Regions from separate parts of the Oceanobacillus longus genome, predicted to be linked through region 4. Evidence: riboswitches for the same ligand, from Rfam matches in the RefSeq annotation. Region 4 holds a riboswitch; each other region holds the start of a gene.
The links. A riboswitch is a leader RNA that binds a small molecule or an ion and turns the genes downstream of it on or off. The one in region 4 is predicted to bind thiamine pyrophosphate.
Positions count from the first base shown of each region.

Region 1: another riboswitch for thiamine pyrophosphate. It lies ahead of thiM (hydroxyethylthiazole kinase); the one in region 4 lies ahead of ACFOUV_RS13440 (lipoate--protein ligase family protein).
Region 2: another riboswitch for thiamine pyrophosphate. It lies ahead of ACFOUV_RS06945 (YkoF family thiamine/hydroxymethylpyrimidine-binding protein); the one in region 4 lies ahead of ACFOUV_RS13440 (lipoate--protein ligase family protein).
Region 3: another riboswitch for thiamine pyrophosphate. It lies ahead of thiT (energy-coupled thiamine transporter ThiT); the one in region 4 lies ahead of ACFOUV_RS13440 (lipoate--protein ligase family protein).

Region 1 covers NZ_JBHSAO010000004.1:138,275-144,449, forward strand. Annotated here, with positions in the region: gene ACFOUV_RS07275 (EamA family transporter) at 1-510, shown strand, start outside; gene ACFOUV_RS07280 (DMT family transporter) at 610-924, opposite strand; gene ACFOUV_RS07285 (DMT family transporter) at 926-1,264, opposite strand; gene ACFOUV_RS07290 (NAD(P)H-quinone oxidoreductase) at 1,475-2,461, shown strand; TPP riboswitch at 2,806-2,908, shown strand; gene thiM (hydroxyethylthiazole kinase) at 2,994-3,773, shown strand; gene ACFOUV_RS07300 (Lin0512 family protein) at 3,835-4,194, shown strand; gene tenA (thiaminase II) at 4,253-4,942, shown strand; gene ACFOUV_RS07310 (amidohydrolase) at 5,184-6,175, opposite strand, start outside.
Region 2 covers NZ_JBHSAO010000004.1:54,226-60,400, forward strand. Annotated here, with positions in the region: gene purU (formyltetrahydrofolate deformylase) at 1-802, opposite strand, end outside; gene ACFOUV_RS06935 (hypothetical protein) at 978-1,298, shown strand; gene ACFOUV_RS06940 (S8 family serine peptidase) at 1,475-3,439, opposite strand; TPP riboswitch at 3,794-3,901, shown strand; gene ACFOUV_RS06945 (YkoF family thiamine/hydroxymethylpyrimidine-binding protein) at 4,004-4,618, shown strand; gene ACFOUV_RS06950 (ECF transporter S component) at 4,611-5,189, shown strand; gene ACFOUV_RS06955 (ABC transporter ATP-binding protein) at 5,186-6,175, shown strand, end outside.
Region 3 covers NZ_JBHSAO010000008.1:35,119-41,293, reverse strand. Annotated here, with positions in the region: gene ACFOUV_RS10875 (NAD(P)/FAD-dependent oxidoreductase) at 44-1,252, shown strand; gene ACFOUV_RS10870 (VanW family protein) at 1,528-2,397, shown strand; gene ACFOUV_RS10865 (thiol-disulfide oxidoreductase DCC family protein) at 2,378-2,740, opposite strand; gene ACFOUV_RS10860 (YceI family protein) at 2,831-3,367, opposite strand; TPP riboswitch at 3,631-3,732, shown strand; gene thiT (energy-coupled thiamine transporter ThiT) at 3,825-4,394, shown strand; gene ACFOUV_RS10850 (general stress protein) at 5,410-5,760, opposite strand; gene ACFOUV_RS10845 (hypothetical protein) at 5,899-6,175, shown strand, end outside.
Region 4 covers NZ_JBHSAO010000010.1:28,112-34,286, forward strand. Annotated here, with positions in the region: gene trpB (tryptophan synthase subunit beta) at 1-756, shown strand, start outside; gene trpA (tryptophan synthase subunit alpha) at 756-1,547, shown strand; TPP riboswitch at 2,577-2,687, shown strand; gene ACFOUV_RS13440 (lipoate--protein ligase family protein) at 2,781-3,644, shown strand; gene lipA (lipoyl synthase) at 3,616-4,560, shown strand; gene ACFOUV_RS13450 (hypothetical protein) at 4,878-5,093, opposite strand; gene ACFOUV_RS13455 (thioredoxin family protein) at 5,221-5,556, shown strand; gene ACFOUV_RS13460 (hypothetical protein) at 5,572-6,175, opposite strand, start outside.

The sequences.
Region 1 (6,175 bases), on a different contig from region 4:
TTATTTGCGGCAGATGCGTTTAATGGAGGACTAACCGAGATAACACTTCTCGGCTTTATACTCGGAATTGGAGCAGCATTCTCCTATTCCGCATTTGTTATATTCAGCGGGCGTGTAGCTGTTGAGGTCCCGGCAACGATTCGGACGCCGATTATGATTACAGGTGCTGCTCTATTAATCTTTCTTATATTTCCACCACATGTGACACTAAACGTCAATGCAGTTAGTAGTGGAAGTTTATGGTTCTATGCTGGTTGCCTTGCACTATGTGGGCTCATCTTAACACCACTTATGTTTGCAATATCCACCCCACATATATCTGCAGGCCTAGCAACAATCCTCGGTGCCATTGAGCTTCCAGTATCGGTAATCGTTGCATATATCGGATTGGGCGAATATATCGCACCTTCCAGATGGTTCGGTGTTTTGCTTATCCTACTTGCAATCACAATCGGTGAAATAAAAGTCATTTGGCATATGATAATCAAACCGAAAAAGTCTGTTAATTAGACAGACTATGGGAACCACGCGAACGTGCCCAGTGCCAATCCCCACCGCTTTATGCGCTTCTCGTATCAAAGCAGTGGGATCTGGCCATTGCCGAAAAAATCATCCAAGTACTTTCAACCCCACAGCACCAGCTATAATACAAAGTAAAAAGAAGATTCTTTTCCAACCGGCAGATTCTTTGAAGAACAAGATACCCATTAACACTGCCCCAGCTGCACCCAAGCCTGTCCAAATCGCATAGGCAGTTCCTAGCGGAATATCTCTCATCGCAAGGGAAAGAAAAACAAATCCGCTGCCAAACGTTAAGATAATCATGAGCAGCCAGCCAATTGACTTTTTACGAAGATAAAGATTGATGCTCATAACTCCAAATATTTCACCGAAACTCGCTATAACAAGGAAAATCCAAGCCATTTTAATCTCCTCCCTGTTCTGCAGGTTTATCATTTGGTGTGGTCATTTTAATTCCAATAACACCCACTATAATTAAACCGATAAAGAAAACCTTTGCCACCGAAAATTCTGCTCCAAACAAAATGAAATCGATCAACACAATTGCTGCTGCCCCTGATCCTGTAAAAACGGCATAAACGGTACCGGCTGGTAGTTTTTCACATGCTTTAATTACAAAATAAAAACTGAGAATAATGACTATAATTGTGCAGATCCACTCTATTAGTGAATCGGAATATTTCAGACCGATGACCCAAAACACTTCGACAATTGCAGCAAAAAGAACATAAAGCCAAGCCAATTGCAATTCCTCCTTTTTGATCGAAAACATCTTACGTTACTCCCCTATTTTAGCACATATGGGCGCCTAGCCTTTGGTTTACATAAAGACGTTTCTTATGTTTATTTAATCTTTTTCTGATAAGGTTAAAATAAAGGGAAATTCATGTCCTGTAGTTTAATAGCACTTACTCGAAGAAGGATGAATACTTTAGGAGAGGAGAAACTATATATGAAAGCTATCACTGTAAAACAACCAGGTGGTGCGGAGCAATTACAAATAACAGAACAGCCTAAACCGGAACTGCACGAAGGTGAATTGTTAATAAAAGTAAAGTCGGCTGCTGTTAACCGATCGGACATCGTCAATCGCGAAGGTCGTTCTGGTTATTTGAAGAATCCAAATTTGGGTATTGAAGTTGCCGGCATTGTTGAACAAGCGGGTCCGGGAACAGAAATAGAAGTCGGAACAAGAGTAATGGGACTTGTGAATGGCGGGGGTTATGCAGAATATGCGGTCATGCCTGCTGAGCGGGCGATGGTCATTCCGGAAGGCTTATCGTTTAAAGAGGCAGCAGCGATTCCAGAAGTATTTTTAACTGCTTATCAAACGTTATTTTGGTTAGGACGGTTAAAAGAGGGCGAAACAGTACTTATTCATGCCGGTGGGAGCGGAGTCGGAACAGCAGCAATCCAACTAGCAAAACAACTTTGTGAAGCGAAAATCATCACTACTGCTGGGTCAAAGGAGAAGCTGGATTTTGCCCGTTCATTGGGCGCAGATCATTGTATCAATTATAAGGAACAAGATTTTGCTGAGGAAGTATTGCAAGCGACAAATCAGCAAGGTGTTGATCTGATTTTGGACTTTATCGGTGCATCTTACTGGAAAGGAAATATCTCCAGTATCAAAGTAGACGGACGCTGGGTATTAATTGGCGTACTAGGCGGTGCGAAAATAGAAGAAGTAAATTTGTTAGAACTGATGTCGAAAAGGATTCAGCTGACAGGCACATTACTCACGCCAAGAAGTGATCCGTACAAGGCAGAACTGACAGCTGATTTTGCCTCCAGCGCTTTAAAACTTTTTGAAACTAAGCAGCTTAAGCCAATAATTGACCATGTATTTGATTTTGAGAATATTCAACAGGCACACTTACACATGGAACAAAATAAAAACATTGGAAAAATAATTTTAAAAGTTGATCCAACAAGCTAAAACACACTGCTCTTCAGTGTGTTTTCTTGTGTGTTCCACTTGCTTCACTGGAATTCCGCGAATGTCTACATTTATCAGCGCATATGGCGTTTATACCGCGATTTATTTAACTTTATCCGCGAATCGCTGTTCTGGGAGAGTATGAAGTGGACGTGCTTTCATCTTCAGAGCCTATACAATCGGCATCTGTCCTACTTTATCGCTCCCAATAAGAAGCATGGGGACGGTTCTTTTGCTTCCTACTATCAAAAAGGAAGCAGGAGAACCGTCCCCGTGCTTCCATCTGCCATATATCATTTTACTTTTATAATAGAATGGAGTAAGCTCTAGTTAGAATAATTAAAAATATCCACTAGGGGTGCCGTTTGGCTGAGACAAGATTCATTTCTTGATCCCTTTGAACCTGAACTGGTTAATACCAGCGTAGGGAAGTGGAGTTGGCGGCGTATACATATACTGAATTTGTATATACAACCACTCCATTTGGGGTGGTTTTTTTAATTCTTCAACTTATCAGAGAGGAGATGTCCAGATGAATTTTATTGCAAAAATCAGAGAAGACAAGCCATTTATTTTTAATATTACGAATGAAGTTGCGAGTAATTTTGCCGCAAACGGTCTAATCGCAATTGGCGCATCCCCTGCTATGTCACATACTCCGAGAGAAGCACAGGACTATGGAGCGATGGCCGACGCAGTCGTGTTGAACCTTGGAACATTAACGGAGGACCGTGGCGAGGCAATGTTAAAGGCTGGAAAGGCAGCAAATGAGAAAGGGGTTCCAGTTATTCTTGACCCCATTGCAGTTGGTGGGACAGTTTTTCGGACTGAAATAATTAATGACATACTTGCAACTGTAAAGCTTGCAGCAATTCGTGCTAATGCCGGAGAAATTGCTGTGTTGGCAGGCGCTTTGGAAAAAGCAAAGGGACCAGATTCCATGATTGAAAAAAATGACCCAGAAATAGCAAAAGCTGTGGCAAAAAAATATGATACAGTTGTGATTTCAACCGGCGAAACAGACGTAATTACCGATGGCATGCGAACTGCTTTATGCAAAAATGGCCATGAAATGTTACAAAACATTACTGCCAGCGGATGCCTGCTTTCATCAATTATTGGACCTTTTGTAAGTGTAGCTGATGACAAATTCCAGGCAGGTGTATATGCAGTGGCAAGTTATGGCATTGCAGCGGAATTAGCGATGAAAAAAGCAATGGGGCCTGGAACATTTATTCTGGCACTACTTGACGAGCTTTATTTCTTAACGGATGAAAAAGTAAAAAGATATAAACAGATTCAGGAACGTTAGGACATCCGTAATCAAAGGAGCCTTCCTGAAGCTATTTTAATAAAGGAAGAAGGAAAAGAAAATGGAAAATCTCATATTTATTGAAACAGGAACAGGGTTGGATGTGCACGGACAGGATGTAAATATTGCGGCTGAACGGGCAGTGCTGAATGCAATCCATTCCAATTCCATGCCAGGCATGAGAAAAATTTTGCCGGATGGTGACTTAAATAAGATGATCGTAAATGTCAAACTAGGCTTGCCGCAGGATTTGGAAAAATTAGATCAGAATAGAATAAAAAAGTTAATTCCCTATGGTACGGTCACCATTGAAGTAATGGACGGCGGCATGGCAACAACAAGCGGAATTTTTCTTGAAGAACAGCAGGATAAAAACGATTTGATGTACATCGTTAACGCTGTAGTAGAAGTAGGCTATTAAAAAATAAATGTCCATTTTCTAATTCATCATTAGGAAAAAAATAGAGGAGGAATTTTTTATGCGTTTTTCAGAGTCGTTGAGAGAAGCAACAAAGCAAAGTTGGGAATTAAGCCTGAATCATCCGTTTGTACAAGGGATTGTCAAGGGAGATTTACCGCTGGAAACGTTCAAAAACTATATTATGCAAGACATCTATTATTTGAAACATTACGGCAAAGTCCATGCCTTCGCAGCTGCCCATGCGGATGACTTTCGTGTTTCTGCAAGACTTGCTGAAAAGGCAAAAAAAACAACTGAAGCGGAGCTGACTGTACACAAGGAACATGCTGAAATTTTAAATATTACGAATGAAGAAATAGAAAATTTTAAACCAGCGCCGACTGCATATGCCTATACATCCCATTTGTACCGAGCGTCATTATCCGGTAGCCTGGCCCAAATTGTAGCTGCTATACTGCCATGTTACTGGTTGTATGCGGATATCGGCTTGCAATATAAGGATGCAAAACCGGCCGAAGAAATCTATCAAAATTGGCTGAACATGTATGCTAGTAGCTGGTTCCAGGAATCAACACAGGAAATGATTAACCTCATGGATGAATTAGCTGACCAAGCAAGCGAAGCAGAAAAGAAAAAGATTAAAGATCAATTCATCATTGCCAAAGAATATGAACTTGCATTCTGGGAAATGTCGTATACATTTGAAACATGGTTATCGGAAAAGGATAAGTTGGAGACGTCTGTGTAGAGCAAGACTAGACTAGATTAATCAATTATTTCTGGAATAAGATGCCGAGCAGACTGGAATTCCACGAATTTCAGGCGTATATTCGCGATTTCCTTAGCTGTATCCACACGAATATTATAAAAAAATAGAGACGGGCTTCAATAATTAAAGCCTATCTCTATTTTTATCTAATTAATAAGAAACCATGACGTTAAAAGAAAAATTGATAGCGGGTAGGGAACTGAGCTCTGAATTGACTATTTTATTTCCCCATTTCTAATGCAACATGAACCATCATGCTGACACCGTCGATTAAACTATCTTCATCGATGGCAAATTTAGGATGGTGATGGGGATAATCATAGGACTTTTCCTCATTTCTTGCTCCAATAAATATGAATGTTCCTGGTATTATCTTGGAGAATGCACCGAAATCCTCCCCACCCATAGTTAATGGATAATTGAATACACGATCACCAAATAACTTGGTTGCAATATCGATAACGGCATCGGTTTTCTCCTCATCATTGACAACCGCATCATAGCCATACTGGAAGTTAAACTCGTAATCAGCACCATATAAATCACATATGGATGCAACTGCCTTTTCCATTTTTTCTTTTACCAATTCACGCGTTTCTTGTTGGACCGTCCGTACACTTCCCTGTAATGCAGCGGTATCTGGGATGATATTCGTGGCACTGCCAGCGTGAAACTGTGTGGTTGAAATAACGACAGAATCGAGTGGAGAGGTCATTCGTGATACAATCGTTTGAAATTGATTGATAATCTGCGTACTCATTATAACCGGGTCAACCGAATCTTCAGGCTGGGATGCATGTCCACCTCTCCCTTTAATGAGGAGATCAAATGTATCTGAATTTGAGGTGATAGGCCCCTTGGTAATTCCAATTTTACCAATAGGAATCGGTGTGAATAAATGCTGCCCATAGACGAAATCAAGGTCGTTGAACAGCCCAGTCGCAACCATTTCCTGTGCACCGCCTGGAGGTGCTTCCTCCGCATGTTGGAAAATCAAATAAATTTCACCACTTATTGCGTCTACGTTTTGCGACAAAACACGTGCCGCTCCAAGAAGCATTGCGGCATGTCCATCATGCCCACAAGCATGCATGACACCCTCTTTTGTTGAGGCGAAATCAAGGTCATCCCGTTCTTCTTGAATGGGTAATGCATCAATATCCGCTCGCAGCCCAATTTTCTTTCCAGGTTTTTTTCCTTTAATAATGCCTA
Region 2 (6,175 bases), on a different contig from region 4:
TTTTCTTCATACCTTCCTCATTATCCCGATGATCGACCCTGCCGATATTTTGCTCAATGATTGGTCCCTCATCCAAATCACTTGTTACATAATGTGAAGTTGCACCAATCATTTTTACCCCACGCTGGTATGCACGCTCATATGGCTTTGCCCCAATAAATGCTGGCAGGAAGGAATGATGAATATTGATAATTCTGTTCTCGTACCCCTTCACAAAATCATTTGTGAGAATTTGCATGTAGCGGGCCAGTACAATGAGGTCAACGTCATATTGTCCAAGTAGCTCTTTCTGCTGTTGTTCTACCTGGATGCGTATTTCCTTATTTGCCGGTATGTAATAAAATGGAATGCCAAGTGACTCCACCATTTCACGAGCTGTTTCATGATTACTGATCACGAGTGCAATATTGGCCATCAAATCGCCGCTTTGCCATTCCCATAGAAGCTCCAGCAGGCAATGAGGCTCTTTTGAAACAAATATCGCTATATTTTTAAGTTCGCTAACATACATAATTTTCCAGTTCATTTGAAATTTTTCTGCGAGTGGAAGAAAGCCCTCTTCTAGCATCTCTGCCCTAACTAATAAATCTGGGCATTCAAACTCGATTCGCATAAAAAATTCTCCGCCCTCGGGGTCCACCGTATATTGGTCTGATGCTACAATATTTGCCTCGTGGTCATACAGGTACTTGGATACTGCGGCAACGATTCCTGGTTGATCAGGACACTTAATCAGGAAGCGCGCCCGGTTCTCATTTTTATCTTGATAAGCTTTTATTTTTCCTTCTGAATAGCTGTTCATGATTGTATACCCCATTTTTTGTTTTTATTATACTCTAGGCTACTCTACGGTTCGGGTCAAGCAATCCGGCTATTTTCATCGTTTTTGGTATTGACAAAAGCAGAAGTACTGCATAAAATGAAATAAACCAATCAAAATACTATGAATTAAGTTTATAAAAAGGGGACACAGACCATTGAAGAAATATACACCATATATTGTATTCAGTTTTATGGTCATTTCATGGATCATAGGGATTTATTATTTAACCGTTTTTTATACACCGACAACTGTCATACCGTTATTTAATAATTTCTACTGGACGTCCACTTTTACTGCAATGCTAGGATTAACCATAGCGGCTACGATTATTTCTCTTGCAGCATTACTTCTCTTAAAATTCCGAAAAAAAATGCAACGCTGGTATGTGATTCATGGCTTTGGACTTTTTCTTTGGATGTTAACAATATCTTCCCAATTAAAGATCGCAGCTTTCAACCTGGGCATCTGCCACTAGTGAAGCGCACCACTAATGCGGTGCCTGTCACTCCCCGGTTTTTGTCATAATATGTCGACTGCCAACCCATAAAAAATGCTGCTAGGTTAGGTATTTACTTGCAAACACTTAACTTAGCAGCATTTTATTTTCATTCGACATATTTCGGGGAGTGACAGGCACTGCGATGGGTTTTTTTAAGTAAATAGTCCAATTATCCAGTCAAAGATAGTGATAAATAGGTTTGCGATTGATTCAAAGAAGCGTACAAAAATATTTTTGTTTTCATCCTCTGTTTCATCTGGAGCTGAATCATCATCTTCTATTGCTTCATCAACTTGTTCTGTATCATTCTTTTTCGGTTCACTTTGATCATCATTATTTTCACCAGAATTAAGCGAGGCGTTAATTTTGTCAGCATCAACAGCAGAAGCGGCCCCTCGACGATTGCTTTCCTCCGTTTTTTCGATTGCAGATGCTTTTTGAGATAGTGATTCTTCCGTATCATCCGTTAGTTCATTTTCCAGGGGACTTTCTTTCAATTCCTTTTCAGCTTGCTCCTGATTCCCAGCCTCTTCTGTTTCTTCCCTATTCAAGCCCGTCTTCTCTTCTTCACTACGTTGTACCGCAACTTGATCCTTCTCTTTTTCTTCGGAATTATTGTGGACCTGGTCAGCTTCTTCGCTTTCTATTCTTCCATCATCTGTTTTATTCTCACTAACAACTACGTCTTCCTCATTTATAACAGTTTTTCCTGCCTCTGTACGTGTTTCAAAGAACTTCCCTTCAGATACATTACCAAATCGATCTTCGGTATAAAATGAAAACGAATATTTCGTATCAGCTTCCAATTCTTCAGCAAGATAGGTTGTCTCCTCATCACGAGTAACAGATGTTAAAAAAGAATCATTCAAATAGACACTCACTTCAGCAAAGTCCTCATCTACCGGATTCTCCCAACTTACCAAAAGAGAATCCGAACTAGATTCAATCAGTTGCAGATTGGTAACTTCCCCTGGAGCAATTTGATCATCGGGTTTATACGTAATAAAGCCATGTCCATAGAGAGAATCTCTTCCTGAATTTCCTAAATCCTGTACGTGCTTCACTAGTTCCGCGCGAAGTTCATTATTCGTCATTTCAGGGTATTTCTGCTTTAGAATTGCGAGCATTCCTGTCACATGTGGAGATGCCTGCGATGTTCCGCTACTTGTCCCATACGAGTCATATAAATAAGTGCTAATAATATTAATTCCAGGTGCTGAGAATTCCACCTCTGGGCCTGTTGAAGAAAAACCTGTGACATTCAAACGACCGTCTACAGCAGATACGCCGATTACACTTTCATATTTTGCCGGGTGGGCAACACTATTTCCATCATTTCCACTTGCACCCACAATTAAAATTCCTGCATCATAGGCTTCTTGTAACAATTTCTCCAATGACTCACTATTTTCATCCGTACCTAACGAAAGATTTATGATATCCATGTTATTGTTTATGGACCATTCAATTGCTTCCAGTAAATCTGTTAATGTTCCTTCCCCATTACTATCCAATGCCTTCACCGCATAAAGATTAGCTTCTGGAGCAACTCCAACTACACCAATGTCATTTTTCCTTGATCCGATAATACCAGCGATATGCATCCCATGCCCATTATCATCCAGCCATTCTCCAGTATCATCGACGGTTGAATGGCCACCTGAAATAAGTAAATCAGAATGCGGGGAAATCCCTGTATCAATGATTGCAACATTAACATTTTTGCCGGTAAAACCCTCTTCCCATGCAAATGCTACACCGGTTGTTAGAATATTCCAATGTTCCGTTTCTTCCAGAATATCCGCTTCTGTAACTTCTGTGATCGTTTGGGTATTATTTGATAATTCGACTGCTGCATTTTTCTCTATGTACGCAATATCTGGATTTTCATAGAGTCCCGCTAAATCACCGCTATTCATCGTTACAGCAATTGCAGATATATTCGTAAATTCATAGTCTATTTCACTGCTTGTTTCTATAATTAATTGTTTTCCAGCTTCATTTTCATAACCGATGATTGCCTCAACCTCATTACTTGCGAAGGTGTTTACTGGGTTAAATAAAATGAAGAAAATCACAAATAACAGCAACATACTACATAACTTTGGTTTAGACAATTCTTTTAATCTCCCTCTCTATCTATCTTCCCTATAAATTTTATCAGTTATGTCGATTTTTGTCTGCAATAATATTGGAAAAAGATGCAAATTGGTGCCTGTCACTCCCCGGTTTTTGTCATAATATGTCGATAAGCAAGCTTTACTTAATTCAGCTCTGATTATTTGGAGTTTCCTATTTACATTTCCACTTTTTCAATGAAATGAAACAGAATCCTAAGGTAAAACCCAATAAACCATTCGACAAAATTCGGGGAGTGACAGGCACTGTTCGGTTTTGGTTGGTTATTTGTTTGCGTACCTTTACAACATTCTTGTTACGTGTTAAGTTTGTATTTAGAAAATTGCATAACTGTTTAGCGCTAGGGGAGCTGTTTTAAACGGCTGAGAAGAACTGTTTTGTTCTGACCCTTTGCACCCGAACTAGATAATACTAGCGTGGGGAAGTGCGGTCGACCGTGTATATCGATATTTTTTATGATGATAAATACAATGAGACTGCATTCCCTACAGGGGGATGCAGTTTTTTTAATGGAGAAAAATATAAAACAGGAGGAATGTAATATGACTAATCAAAATAAAGCATGTTCAAAGAGCTATATCGCAGGAGTAAGTTTTTCCATCCACCCAATGAGTGATCAATTCATTGAAATTATCAAGGGAGCTTTAAAAGAGGTTGACACGTCAAAGGTACATATGAAAACGGATGACGTCACAACAACGGTAAGGGGAAAACTGGTACACGTATTCGATGTAACAAAAGCGATTTTCCTTCATGCAGCAAAGACGGGTGAGCACGTGGCATTTCAGGCAACATACTCCCTCGGATGCCCCGGAGATTCGCAAGGTGAGGCATTCATGGCCGAGGATGAAACACTTCTAAATTCCAGTCTTGTAAAAGACATCAAACAATCGGTTGCATCTAAATTTTCACTTTACCCCCTTGGTGGCGGAGATTATATGGATGTCATCTATGCGCAAATCGAAGCAATGAAAAAACATGTATCCGTCTCACCAACGCATTATTCAACACGTCTGGATGGAGAGGCAGTTGCCATATTCGATGGATTGGAAAACGTTTTTCAAGCAACTGTGGAAGGTGGATCGAGTCATACCGTCATGACAGTCTCTATCTCAGCTAATAGTCCATCACATAAAGGAGATATGAAAAATGGCTAATTGGAGATTTAAGGAAATTGTTGTCATGGCAGCTTTATCTGTCGTTTTTGGGGTTGTTTACTTAGCATTTTTGCCTGTTGGTGGGGTACTCGTTGGATTTTTCGGACCAATTGGCTATGATTTCATCTTTGGTATTTGGTTCATCGTATCCATTATTGTTGCCTACATCATCCGAAAACCCGGTGCCGCATTTCTATCAGAAACCATTGCCGCGATGATCGAAGTATTAATTGGAAACGCTATTGGTCCAATGCTTATTGTGACAGGGATGGTTCAAGGGATTGGCGCGGAAGCAGTATTTGCTGCAACCCGTTGGAAAAATTATTCAGCATGGGTATTGATGGCTGCTGGGGTTGGATCTGCTGTAACTAGCTTTGTCTATGGGTATTTTATGAGTGGGTATGCTGCACTCGCCCCTGAATATGTGACCGCCATGTTTATCGTACGTATGATCAGTGGGGCATTAATCGCTGGACTGCTTGGTAAAGCATTGAGTGATGGACTCGCGCAAACTGGTGTCCTGTCAAGTTTCGCTTTAGGAAAAGAACATCGAAAGAAGAATGCAGCATGAAACCTTTTGTCGAAGTGCGTGATCTCAGCTTACGATTTGAAACGAATCAAAAAGATATTTTATCCAATGTAAATTTTGAATTGGGTCAAGGAGAAAGTGTCTTGTTACTCGGCCCAAGTGGTTGCGGAAAAAGCACGTTAACTTCCTGTTTAAACGGGCTCTTCCCACGGGAATTGGATGGGGAGATGCATGGTGATATTTTTATCGATGGGAAGAAAACGTCTAATTACAGGTCTGGTGAACTAAGCAAGCAAGTTGGCGTCGTGTTCCAGGATCCGGAAACACAGTTCTGTATGCTAACTGTAGAAGATGAAGTAGCTTTTGGACTCGAAAATATCGGTGTTTCCTATGAAGAAATGGAAGCTAAAATCGATCAATCGCTAGCACTTGTTCAGATGCTCGATTTTAAAGAATCTACCATAGCCTCACTATCCGGCGGGCAAAAACAAAAGCTTGCGCTCGCATGCATCCTTGCACTCGAACCATCCTTGCTTATTTTGGATGAACCAACAGCCAACCTGGATCCAATCGCAACAAAAGACTTAATTCAAACAATCAAAAAATTAAAGGTGAAAATTCCATTTGGATTGATCATCATTGAACATAAGCTTGATGGCTGGACAGATTTAGCGGAACGATGCCTTCTATTAAATCGTGACGGGGAAACTTTTTACGATGGCTCTTTACGAAATGCGATTAAAGATAATCGTCAGCAATTGATAGAACAAGGAATATGGCTCCCGAATGTTGCACAATATCTTATGAAAAACAAACCGGAACTGAAAGACCTTCCACTTACTGTCGAAGAATTTTCCGAGCATCCTTCAAGATGGGGGCACATCGAATTGGAAGCTGCAAAACTTGATTTCCCTGGGTCCAATACTCCCATCTTGGAAACTCGCGCTATTTTCTGGTCTGCCAATAAACAAGACATTGTAAAAGACGTTTCACTACCATTTTACGAGGGAGAGTTTGTCGCCATTGTT
Region 3 (6,175 bases), on a different contig from region 4:
TATCCCTGATTTTCAAGGGGAAAAGAAAGGATGGAAAATATTTATGAGTAAACCAAAAATAGTTGTACTCGGTGCTGGTTATGCTGGCCTTGTTACATCCAGACGTTTAGCACAAAAACTATCACCAGAAGAAGCAGAAATTGTATTAATTAACAAACATAATTATCACTATGAAAGTACGTGGTTACATGAAGTGGCTGCAGGAACAATCAATCCAAATCAGGCGCGTTTTATGCTTACTGATGCAGTGAATCCGAAAAAGGTTCGTTTAATTTATGATAGTGTTCTTGAAGTGAAAAAAGACGAGCAACGTGTAGTGCTGGAAAATAGTGAAGTTTCATATGATTATTTAGTAATTGCTCTAGGGTGGGTATCCAATACTTTCGGAATTCCGGGTATGGAAGAAAATGCCTTTGCAATCACTGATATTGATTCAAGTCGCCTAATTGCCGAGCATATTGAATATCAATTTGCCAAATATGCTTCAGAAGAAAATCCGAATGAAGATGAACTGACCATTCTTGTTGGTGGCGGTGGTTTCACTGGAATCGAATTCGTAGGGGAATTAGCTGAAAAAGTTCCTCAACTTTGCAAAAAATATGATATTGACCGCAGTAAAGCACGTATCATCAATGTGGAAGCAGCACCATCTATTTTACCGATGTTTGACGAAGATCTTGTTACATATGCGAAAAAATCGCTTGAAGATCGTGGTGTGGAATTCAGAATTGGAACACCGATTAAAGAAGCAACTCCAGAAGGTTTTATCGTTGGAGATGATAAAGAATTAATTAAAGCTGGTACCGTTATTTGGACTGGCGGTGTTACTGGTAACCCAGTTCTAGCTAAATCCGGTTTCGAATTAGTTAAAGGTAAAGTAAATGTAGATGCAGATTTAAGAGTACCAGGAGAAGAAAATATCTTTGTTCTCGGAGACTGTTCATGGGTTATGGATAAAGAATCCGGTCGTCCATATCCACCAACAGGCCAATTGGCTACACAAGAAGGTACAGTAGCTGCGGATAATATTGCAGCATTACTACGCAATCAACCTTTACAAGATTTTGTATTCCATAACAAAGGAACTGTTGCATCTCTTGGAGTTACTGATGGAATTGGAAATATCCTTGATGGTAATAAAATACGAGGAAAATCAGCAGCAGCAATGAAGAAAGTAGTTGATGATCGTTCCCTATTTATGGTCGGCGGAGCGAAAGCAGTACTTAAAAAAGGGAAATTCCGTCCTTTCTAAGAATTGGAAGTAAATTTGAATATAAATAAGCTCCAGAACTAAGGAGGTAACTAATTAATGAAAAAGACTTTATATGGATTAATACTTGTACTGGCATCTATCGTAGGATACCGTCTTGCAAGTGATTATTTAGAAGACAATAGAGATTTCAGATAAATAATAAACACCATCCATTTTGGATGGTGTTTATTATTTTAGGGTAGAATTAACGAATTCTTTCTACCCCAGAATGGAATTATCAGGTTTGCTTCATACTATCCATAGGAGGTGTGAGCGTGTTTACTTTTTTGTCAGTTCTACTGGTAGCAAGCCTTTCGGTGAATGCCGAAGATGCTAATGTTATTATTAATAATAATGAAATCACATTAGATACCGTAGAAATTCAACAATACGGATTAGATTTGATTGATCACGCTTTAATTGATGAATATAAACTAATAAATTTAATGGACAGCCTGGACGAAGTCATCTATAAAGAAGCTCAGGATGCGCAATTTAATAAAGACGGTACAATAATAAAGGAAAAATTGGGGGTTACTTTAGATAGGAGAGAATTCAATCGTTTATTCAGAAAATTATATTATAGTGATAAAAAAGGAAAACTAAAAGTTCCGAAAACTTCTGTTTATCCAAAAGTAGATCAGGGACTCTTAAGGGAAGTTAGTATGAAAGAGCTTGGGAGATATGTCACCTTCTATAAACAAAGCAATTCAGAAAGATCTCACAATATAGCTTTAGCTGCAGAAGCTATCAATAACACGGTTGTATTTCCGGGGGAAACATTTTCCTTTAATGGTGTAGTAGGTGAAAGAACAACAGAAAGAGGGTATAAACAAGCGCCAGTCATTGTAAAGGGAGAACTCTCCGAGGATATTGGTGGTGGTATTTGTCAGGTTTCTTCCACGCTTTATAATGCAGTAGATCTAAAAGGTGTTCAAATAGTGGAAAGATATGCCCATAGCAGACGAGTTCCCTATGTTCCACCAGGAAGGGACGCAACCGTAAGCTGGTGGGGCCCTGATTTTGTTTTTAAGAACCTGTATAACGAGCCGATTTTAATTCGTGCCAAATCAGAGAATGGCCAAATGAATGTCACCGTACACTCCTCAGATACTGTGGAGTACTTTAACGGGAGTGAGGATTGATTTGACACGAATCTCCGTCTGCACACTGATTAACAGGGACAAGTCTTCTATTATTAGAAACCAGTTTATAAATAATGTTTCCGAGTCCAATGAACTTGAAAATATACATGAATGGCACGAGAACCCATAAGAGTGGGAGCATTTTAGCTATTTGAATTATTGCTGAATACCCTTTGTACCATCGATTATTATATTTAACATGAAGACTCTTTTCCATTTCAAGTGGATAATCTTTCATATTCCGAAATGAATCGAATGTAAGCTTATTTCTCCAATCGAGCCTTTTCCAAATGGTTGAAGAATTTGTACAGATTTTGCAGTAACTATCATAATAGACAATCATATTGAATTACCTCCAATAATAATATAAGTCAATTCTATACAAAAAGCTGTATTTCACAAAGGAAATACAGCTTTTAAATATGGTCGGTTATTATGCTTGTTTATGAAGCTCAAGCTCAAAGTTGATTTTAACATCTTCACCAACAAGTACGCCACCAGTTTCAACTGCTGCGTTCCAAGTAAGGCCGAAATCTTTACGGTTAATGGATGTTTTGCCACTAAAACCAGCTACTGTAGCTCCGCCCATTGGGTCTTTGCTTTGACCTTCAAATGTAACATCAAGCGTAACAGGTTTAGTAGTCCCTTTAATTGTTAAATCACCACTTACTTCATAATCATGAGATGATTTTTTCTTGATATCTGTAGCAACGAAAGTCATTTTAGGGTAGTTTTCTGAATCAAAGAAATCTCCTGAGCGTAAATGATTATCGCGATCTTCATTACGTGTATTCACGCTTGCAGTATCTACAGTTACTTCTACTTTAGAATCTGTTAAATTTTCTACGTCTGCTTCAATTACAGCATCAAATGAATCGAATGTGCCTTTAGCTTTTGAAATCATCATGTGTTTTACTGAGAAACCAACTTCACTGTGGACTTGGTCAACTGTCCAAACTGTTTTTGTCATTATAAATCCCTCCAAATAATTTTCTGTAACCCGATAGTTACTTTCTGTTACCTAGTATAAATTGATATGTGTTTAAAGTCAAGTGTTTTTAATTAAAAATAAATGAATTAAGTTTAAATTAATTTAATAAAAGGTAGGAATACTTTAATGTTCCCTTACTCTTCGATTTGAAACATAATTTTTATCGTTTTATGGATTACAAGAGATTGTTATTTTCTTGATAATAAGGTACAATACACATAACAAATGAAGCATATAGAATAAAAGCCTACAGGGGGAGCCATTTGGCTGAGAGTGAACATTTTGTTCAGACCCTTTGAACCTGTTAGTTAGTACTAGCGTAGGGATTGGTGGTTTTTTTGATGGATTAAAAAGCAATGTGAGCGGATTCCCCCATCAGGAAGCTTCCCCTCGGCATTGCTTTTTTGCGTGGAAATTTAAAAGGGAGGTAATACAGTTGAGGTCAAAACGAATTTTATTCTTAGTTGAAGTATCCATTTTTACTGCATTGGCATTACTTTTGGATATCTTACCATTATCATTTAAAATATGGGCTCAGGGTGGGTCGATTTCTTTTGCAATGATTCCTGTATTTATAGTTGCATTTCGTTGGGGGTTAAAAGGTGGTCTGCTTTCTGGGTTTTTGTGGGGAGTATTACAAGTTGCAACCGGAACAGCATATATTTTAACACCATTACAAGGATTTATTGATTACGCGCTAGCCTTTACAGTCATAGGCTTTGCCGGTATTTTTGCCAATCGAATTCAACAGGCAGTAAAGTCAGGTGAAACAAAGAAATATCTTACTTATATCACGCTAGGGGTATTATTGGGGTCTACATTACGATTTATTGCTCACTATGTAGCAGGGCTCGTATTCTTCGGCTCCGCAATTGAAGGACAACCTGCATGGTTATATTCATTAATTTATAATGGTTCTTACATGGTTCCATCCTTCATTTTATGTACGGTTATTGTGTTCTTCTTGTTCCATAAACAACCTAGAACATTATTGAACGTAGCTTAGAAGTATTGTATATTCGCTCACAATAAGGTAACCTCATAATCAATGAGGTTACCTTATATTTATTGGAGGTTGATCATATGCGTGAATTAATAGGGACGTGTACATCATGTAAGAAAAATATATATTGTGAGAGTGGTTTTTTTAATGGTATTCAAGAAAATGGGAAGTTAATATGTAATGACTGTATGAATAGGAAAGAAAAGAAATAGTCTTTCAATTCTTGTTTTCTATCTTATTCAACTTTCGCAGAATGAAATGGATAAATAAGCCTTGATAGAATTAGGAGGACTGGAGCTACACTGTTTAAGTTGACTTTGGATTAACTGTTTGCGCTGTGCAGTCTGGATACATCTATATTCAAGGATCTTTTCGTTAATTTCCCTCTTTTATCGTCGGATTTTATATAAACTACGAAGTAACTGCTGGTTGATTTGATTTCTATAAGTAAGTGCTTTTCCCGCCGTCCGGGATCGCTCTGGACGGATGCTTTCCGCGGGCACGGCCTCAGCCTCCTCGAGAAACCCACTTTGCGGGGTCTTCGGACACGTGCTGTTCCCGCAGGAGTCACCGCCCTCCGCTCACCCGGACTGTTGAATCTGTGTGATCCGGTTTTTATATCAATCACTAAGGTGTTAATCAATTGCAAGCTTAAAACTAGCTCTGGTAAATATACGAAGACTCCTGTGGGAGGAAAGGCATCGGTGAGACCCCGCAGTGCGAAGCACGAGGAGGGCTCACCAGCCGCCCACGGAAAGCGAAGTATATTTACCAGAGCGGTCGCCGAAGTTACTTGTCCTACTTCGCATTTTATCTCAACTCTGCGATGATTAAAAGGCTATAAACAGTACGAAAAACAGCCTTGTTTTAATCAAGTTTAGCAAGGGGATTATTAGAAACATTCTAAATTTAAACCAGTTAAATGCTCGAACTTATTTTAATGGTGCGAAAGTTGAGTATCTTATTTTTGAATACATGAGAAAGGGACAACCTTGTTGATTAGGTTATCCCTGTGGCATTATAATATGAAGTTTTCTACGTTGTCATGATTAGTAACCATTAGCAGAATCTTTCCGTCGTCCAAGTCCTCTTCGTAATTCTCTGCCTCTGCTTTGGAGAAGCCCATTTCTTCTAGTTTTGTACGTAATTCGTCCCCTTGGCTGTTAAACATATTTCCTACAGCACTACTAAAATCCATTTCTTTCATACCGATCGTATTAGTTTCTGATCCGTCGGCTAAACGGCCAGTTCTCTCATCATCGTGTGTGAGTAGATAGATATCACCCTTCTTTACTCCGCGAGCTTGTAGTTTGTTTACATCCGTTTTTAATTGTTCTTCATTTATATATTCTCTAATAAAAGGTTTCATAAAATAATTCCTCCTTTGTTGTTACTTGTTTTATTCCCGCTCATTATAGAAATAAACATCATAGTGATTTGGAATCTGGTAGCGTTTCTCTTCGATTATGCATAGGCTATAGCACAATCGAAGAAAGGAAGAGGATGAATGGATTTAACAATACCCCATCTGTTGTATGGATTATTTACTTTAATTATTATTGTTACAATGGTCTTCCGCAAAGGAGTTGTTTTACCAACGTTACTTGGCACATTCGTAATCGCTTTTGTATATAAAGGAAATATTATTGATGGTTTTACCGCAATATTTAATGCGAATTTAGTTGCTGCTCAAGAATTATTCAGTATCTTTTTAATCATCACGTTTATGCTGGCCCTCTTGCATTCGCTACGTGATTTAGGGGCAGATGTCAGAATGATTCAAC
Region 4 (6,175 bases):
TTGAATGTCTTCCGAATGGAGCTACTAGGTGCTGAAGTTAGAAGTGTCTCCCAAGGCAGTGGCACATTGAAAGATGCGGTCAACGAAGCATTACGATACTGGGTCAATCATGTGGAGGACACACATTATATTATCGGATCTGTTGTCGGACCACATCCATTCCCAAAAATCGTTCGAGATCTGCAATCTGTTATTGGTTCCGAAACGAAAAAACAAATCATGGAACAGAATGGCAAGCTTCCAGAAGCTGTCATTGCCTGTGTCGGTGGTGGAAGTAATGCAATGGGTATGTTTTATCCATTTATTGAAGATAAGGATGTATCACTATTTGGAGTGGAAGCTGGTGGTGAAGGCATCGAAACAAATAAACACGCAGCAACATTATCTGGTGGAGATATCGGTGTATTACACGGGACAATGACATATCTCTTGCAGGATAAGCACGGTCAAATTGAAGAAGCCTCCTCGATTTCTGCAGGTCTGGACTATCCTGGAGTGGGACCGGAACACAGTCATTTACACGAGACAAATCGTGTCACATACACATCAATCACTGATGAGGAAGCACTTGATGCATTTCAATATTTATCAAAAACAGAAGGAATTATCCCTGCCTTAGAGAGTTCCCATGCAGTGGCATATGCCATGAAGCTCGCTCCTGAAATGTCACCAGATGAGACAATCGTCATTTGTCTTTCAGGTCGCGGTGATAAAGATGTAGAACAAGTAAAAGACCGGATTGGAGGAAAATTATAATGGGTAAGGAAAAATTGAAAAAAGCATTACAGGAAAAAATCAAATCTAATCAAAATATATTTGCTCCATATATTATGGCTGGTGATGGCGGACTCGATATTTTGGAAGAGAGAATAAATTTTATACAGGAATGCGGGGCATCCGCAATTGAACTTGGTATCCCCTTCTCGGATCCTGTTGCAGATGGTCCAACTATTCAAGAGGCTGGCATACGTGCATTAGAAAATGGAACAACCTTAACAAATGTATTAGAGAAATTGCAATCTACGAAAGAAAATCGTTCCATTCCAATTGTCATCATGACTTATTTAAATCCCATTTTAGTTTATGGGATAGAGAAATTTGCTAAAGACGCAGCGAATGCGGGGGTTGATGGTATTATTATACCTGACCTGCCAATGGAGGAAGAACACATTATTTCCCCCTCTTTAAGTGATTATGATATTGCATTTGTCAGACTTGCCGCAATGACAAGTCCAAAAGAGCGTTTAGTTGAACTCGCAAAGCGTTCAGAAGGATTTCTATATGCAGTGGCTGTCAATGGAACGACAGGCGCCCGGACAAAACATGATACGAATGTAACTTCCTACCTCGATGATTTAAAGAAATATAGTGATGTACCCGTATTAGCTGGTTTTGGGGTATCCAATACAGAACAGGCACATACACTTAGTAAGCATTGTGATGGGGTAATCGTCGGAAGTAAAATTGTTCAGCTTTTACATGAAGGACGATTAAACGAAGTTCATAACTTAATTGAAGGAAGTATAATAGTTGAATTCAGTAGTTAGTTAGAAACGATGAGTATGTAAATATGCTACGCTATTAAGTAATTAATTCAACTTTCGCAGAATGAAATGGATAAATAACCCTTGATAGAATTAGGAGGACTGGAGCTACACTGTTCAAGTTGATTTTGGATTAACTTTTTGCGCTGAGCAGTCTGGATACATCTATACTCAAGGATCTTTTCGTTAATTTCCCTCTTTTATCGTCGGATTTTATATGAACTGCGAAGTAAATGCTTGTTGGTTTTATTTCTTTAAGTATCAGCTTTTCCCACCGTCCGGGATCGCTCTGGGCGGATGCGCATCCTTAGGGCACGGCCTCAGCCCCGAAGAGAAAACCACTCTTCTGGTCTTCGGACACGTGCTCTTCCCGCAGGAGTCACCGCCCGCCGCTCACCCGGACTGGTGAAGCTCGGTGATATGAATTTTATAAATCACTAATGCAGTTATCAGTTTGTAAGCTTAAAACCAGCTCTGGGGAAATATACGAAGACTCCAGCGGGAGGAAAGGAGGCCACTGAAAAAGTCCGGAAATAGTCCGGAAATCCAAAAATAAATAAATCTAATCCCAAATTAACAGGTTATTTAACCATCATAGTGGTTATTTTAACCCTAAATAACAGGTTATATATACCCAAAGTGGAGGGTTCAATTTTAGTTCTCTAGTTTTTCAGTGGCCTCGAGGAAAGGCATCGGTGAGACCCCTAAAGAAGAAGCACGAGGAGGGCTCACCAGCCGCCCGCGAACCGTAAGTATATTTCCCCAGAGCGGTCGCCGAAGTTACTTATTCTAGTTCGCTTTTTATCTCAACTCTGCGATGATTAAAAGGCTATAAACAGTACGAAAAACAGCCTTGTTTTAATCAAGTTTAGCAAGGGGATTATTAGAAACATTCTAAGTTTGCCCCAGTTAACGGTTTGAACTTATTTTAATGGTGCGAAAGTTGAGTAATTAACAATTCGTGTTAATTATCACACTTATCTTTACATTCCCAACAATTAGAAGTAAGCTTTAATAGTAAACAATTTAATAAATAAGCACTGGGGGAGCTGTTAAGCTGAGAGATGCTATATATTAATTAGCGTTGACCCTTTGGACCTGAAATGGATAATACTATCGTAGGAAATGTGCAGTCAATGTGTATATTTATTGATTATCACTTCACCAAAAGACTGCAGTCTAAATTCTGCAGTCTTTTTTAGTGAAATAATTGCAATTGAATTGGAGGTGAATAAGTTGAATCGACAATGGGCTTTTATTGATACCGGTTTTAGTGATGCAGCAATCAATATGGCATTTGATGAATGTTTAATCAATTGGCATAGTGAAGGGAAAATTCCACCAACACTACGATTCTATGGATGGAAGGCACCAAGTTTATCTGTTGGATACTTTCAAAAGGTGGAGAATAAGATAGACTTCAAGGCACTACATGACTATAATTGCCAGTTTGTCCGTCGCTTGACCGGTGGCAGTGCTGTACTACATGACAACGAACTAACCTACAGTCTAGTTATTTCGGAGAACGATCCCGACATTCCTTTATCAGTGCAGGAAGCTTACTATGTTTTATCAAAAGGTGTATTGGAAGGGTACAAAAATTTAGGCATTCCGGCAGAGTATGCGGTTGTTGAAAAGCAGTCAGATAGAGAAAGAACACCAATATGCTTTGAAAAGCCTGCATTTTACGAAATGGTGGTAGATGGGAAAAAGTTATCCGGAAATGCTCAAACAAGAAAAAAAGGCGTATTGCTACAGCATGGTTCTCTTCCAATTAGTATCAACACAACGATGCTATTTGATTTATTCCAATTTCCTTCTGAAAAAGTAAGGGAAAGAAAGCGAAATTCCTTTTCTAAGAAGGCGATTACACTGGACCAACTGACTACTAAAAAGCATCGTTATGAAACTTTGAAGGAAGCTTTTGAAAATGGCTTCAAGAAAGGGTTAGATATCGATCTTCATCCTTTGGAATTGTCACAAGATGATTGGGATGAAGTAAACGCCTTAGCGAAGACAAAATATGAATTGGATAACTGGAATACGAACTTAAACAAGGAGCGTGCTAGTATTGGCAAAACAAGCAGAATACATCCGTAAACCTGAGTGGTTGAAAACAAAAATTAACACAAATGATTCCTATAAAAAACTAAAGCACCTAATGCGTGACAAGAGATTAAATACAGTTTGTGAAGAAGCAAAATGCCCAAATATCTATGAATGCTGGAGCGAGCGGAAGACCGCAACCTTTATGATCTTAGGAGATACCTGCACACGTGGCTGCCGTTTTTGTGCAGTGAAAACAGGGCTTCCAAACGAACTTGACTGGGGTGAACCGAAACGGGTTGCTGATTCGGTTGAAATAATGGGCCTAAAACATGTTGTTGTAACAGCGGTAGCTCGTGATGACTTAGCTGATGGTGGAGCAGCTGTTTTTGCCAATACGGTTAGAGCCATTCGGGCACAACGCCCCGGATGTACGATTGAAATCCTCCCATCAGACATGAAAGGTGATTATGAAAGTTTACATACACTAATGGACAGTGAGCCTGATATCTTTAATCACAATATTGAGACGGTTAGACGATTAACCAAACGTGTTCGGGCAATTGCCAAGTATGATAGGTCTCTCCTGCTTCTTAAGCGCGTAAAGGAGATTGCACCAAATGTACCTACAAAGTCAAGTATCATGTTGGGTCTCGGGGAAACCAAAGAAGAAATTGTCGAAGCGATGGACGACTTATTAGCGCATAATGTCGATATTATAACCATTGGGCAATATCTGCAACCAACTAAAAAGCATTTAAATGTTGAGCGTTACTACCATCCGGATGAATTTGAAGAGTTAAAAAGAATTGCTTTAGAAAAAGGTTTTTCTCATTGTGAATCTGGTCCGCTTGTACGCTCGTCCTATCATGCTGATGAGCAGGTTAGCCAATCCTCTGCACAAAAAAGAATTGACTATATGAAGGGTGTAGAGTCACAAGAGGATAAAGAAGTTAATTTCAAATTTTAATATTGGCTTTCCTACATTAAAGGTCCCCAACAATTGCTTGGGAACCTTTAAAGGAATAATTTTCAAGCCAAAGCATGGATATAGTTCTTTGCTGCATATTTTTATTTCTTCATCAAAAATAGGAGAAGCCAATGTTAATCGACTTCTCAAGTAATCATGGGTTGTAGGAATAAATCTATGACTATTATTGTCTAGATTTATACTTTATGTATATGTATCACTTAGATGCCTTGTCTCGTCACTTTAACTACTGTAAACGTCCATTTTTCAAAAATCAGTAAAAATCCTTAAGCAAGTTGCACTTAAGGATCTTAAAATTACTGATCATCCTCTTTCTTTTTAAACTTCCGTTCACTTTGTGAGGAATCTTTCGTTTTTGTTTTCTTCTTTTCATCTTTCATTTCAATCTTTAAATCTTCCAGGGGGATATCATCTGCAAACTTTTGATTTTCAAACTCATCAAGCTTCGTTCTGTCTTCTTCATTCCATTTAGTCTTTTCTTTGTTTGATGATTGTTTATCCTGATTACTCACCTGAGTTCACCTCAATTGTCTTGTTTTAGTTCATTTATCCATTCTGATCAAGTTATAAACATCATTTATGATTAGAATCCCCTTTCTTGTTATACTAGGATTAAGACATACTATTCGGAGGTATACAATGAGAGAATTTAAAGAACTATCATCCATTCAAACAGTGGATGTTTTTATAAAAGCAAATGAACTATCCTTTCTCTATATTTCCAGACCAAATTGCAGTGTGTGTCATGGACTACTCCCACAAGTTCAGGAGTTGATGGGAAAATATCCAGAAATTAAACTGGGACACATCAATGCCGAAGCTGTAGAAGAAGTAGCTGGACGTTTTTCTATTTTCACCGTACCTGTATTATTACTGTTTGTGGAAGGTAAAGAATATGTACGTGAAGCACGAATTGTCCATATGGATCTATTTGAAGAAAAACTGGATAAAATATATAAAAACGTGGTCAGATAAAACTGACCACGTTTCCTACTTTAACTCTATTTCATAAATATTTAATATATATTCCAGTTGAGTCTTTTTCAGATTTTCAGTTATTATGACTCCTTCATATTTTATTTTCCCAGAATCTAAGTCGATAACAAGTAATGGTGCTTCTGTATTCTTATTTACCTCATAACCAACTAAATACATTTCCCCGTCTTTTATTTTCACACTAAAGTGATCATTCAAGTTACTACTATTTATACTGGGAAGATTAATCGTTTCTAATTTCTCGATCTCTTTACTGTCCATGTTAAAGGATGTAACCTTTATGTCTTTATCCGCCAGTTCAATAATATAGAGTGTTGAATCATTTAAATAGATGGACCCACTTGAAACTTGTATTTCTTCTGACAATTGAATAGTTTCTAGCTCATTTGTTTTCAAATTATAGGCTATTAACTCACTACCATTAGGTTCGAGATAATAACTTCCATCCTCATGTTGTACTTCTTTCATATATTCCTTTATGAAAACGAGATGTTCTGCTGATCCGATATCGGATTGGTCATGAATTAGATTCACATGAGCAAATTGTACATTAGCATGCTCTGGATTCACTTGTATAACTTCATCCGTAACTAACTTC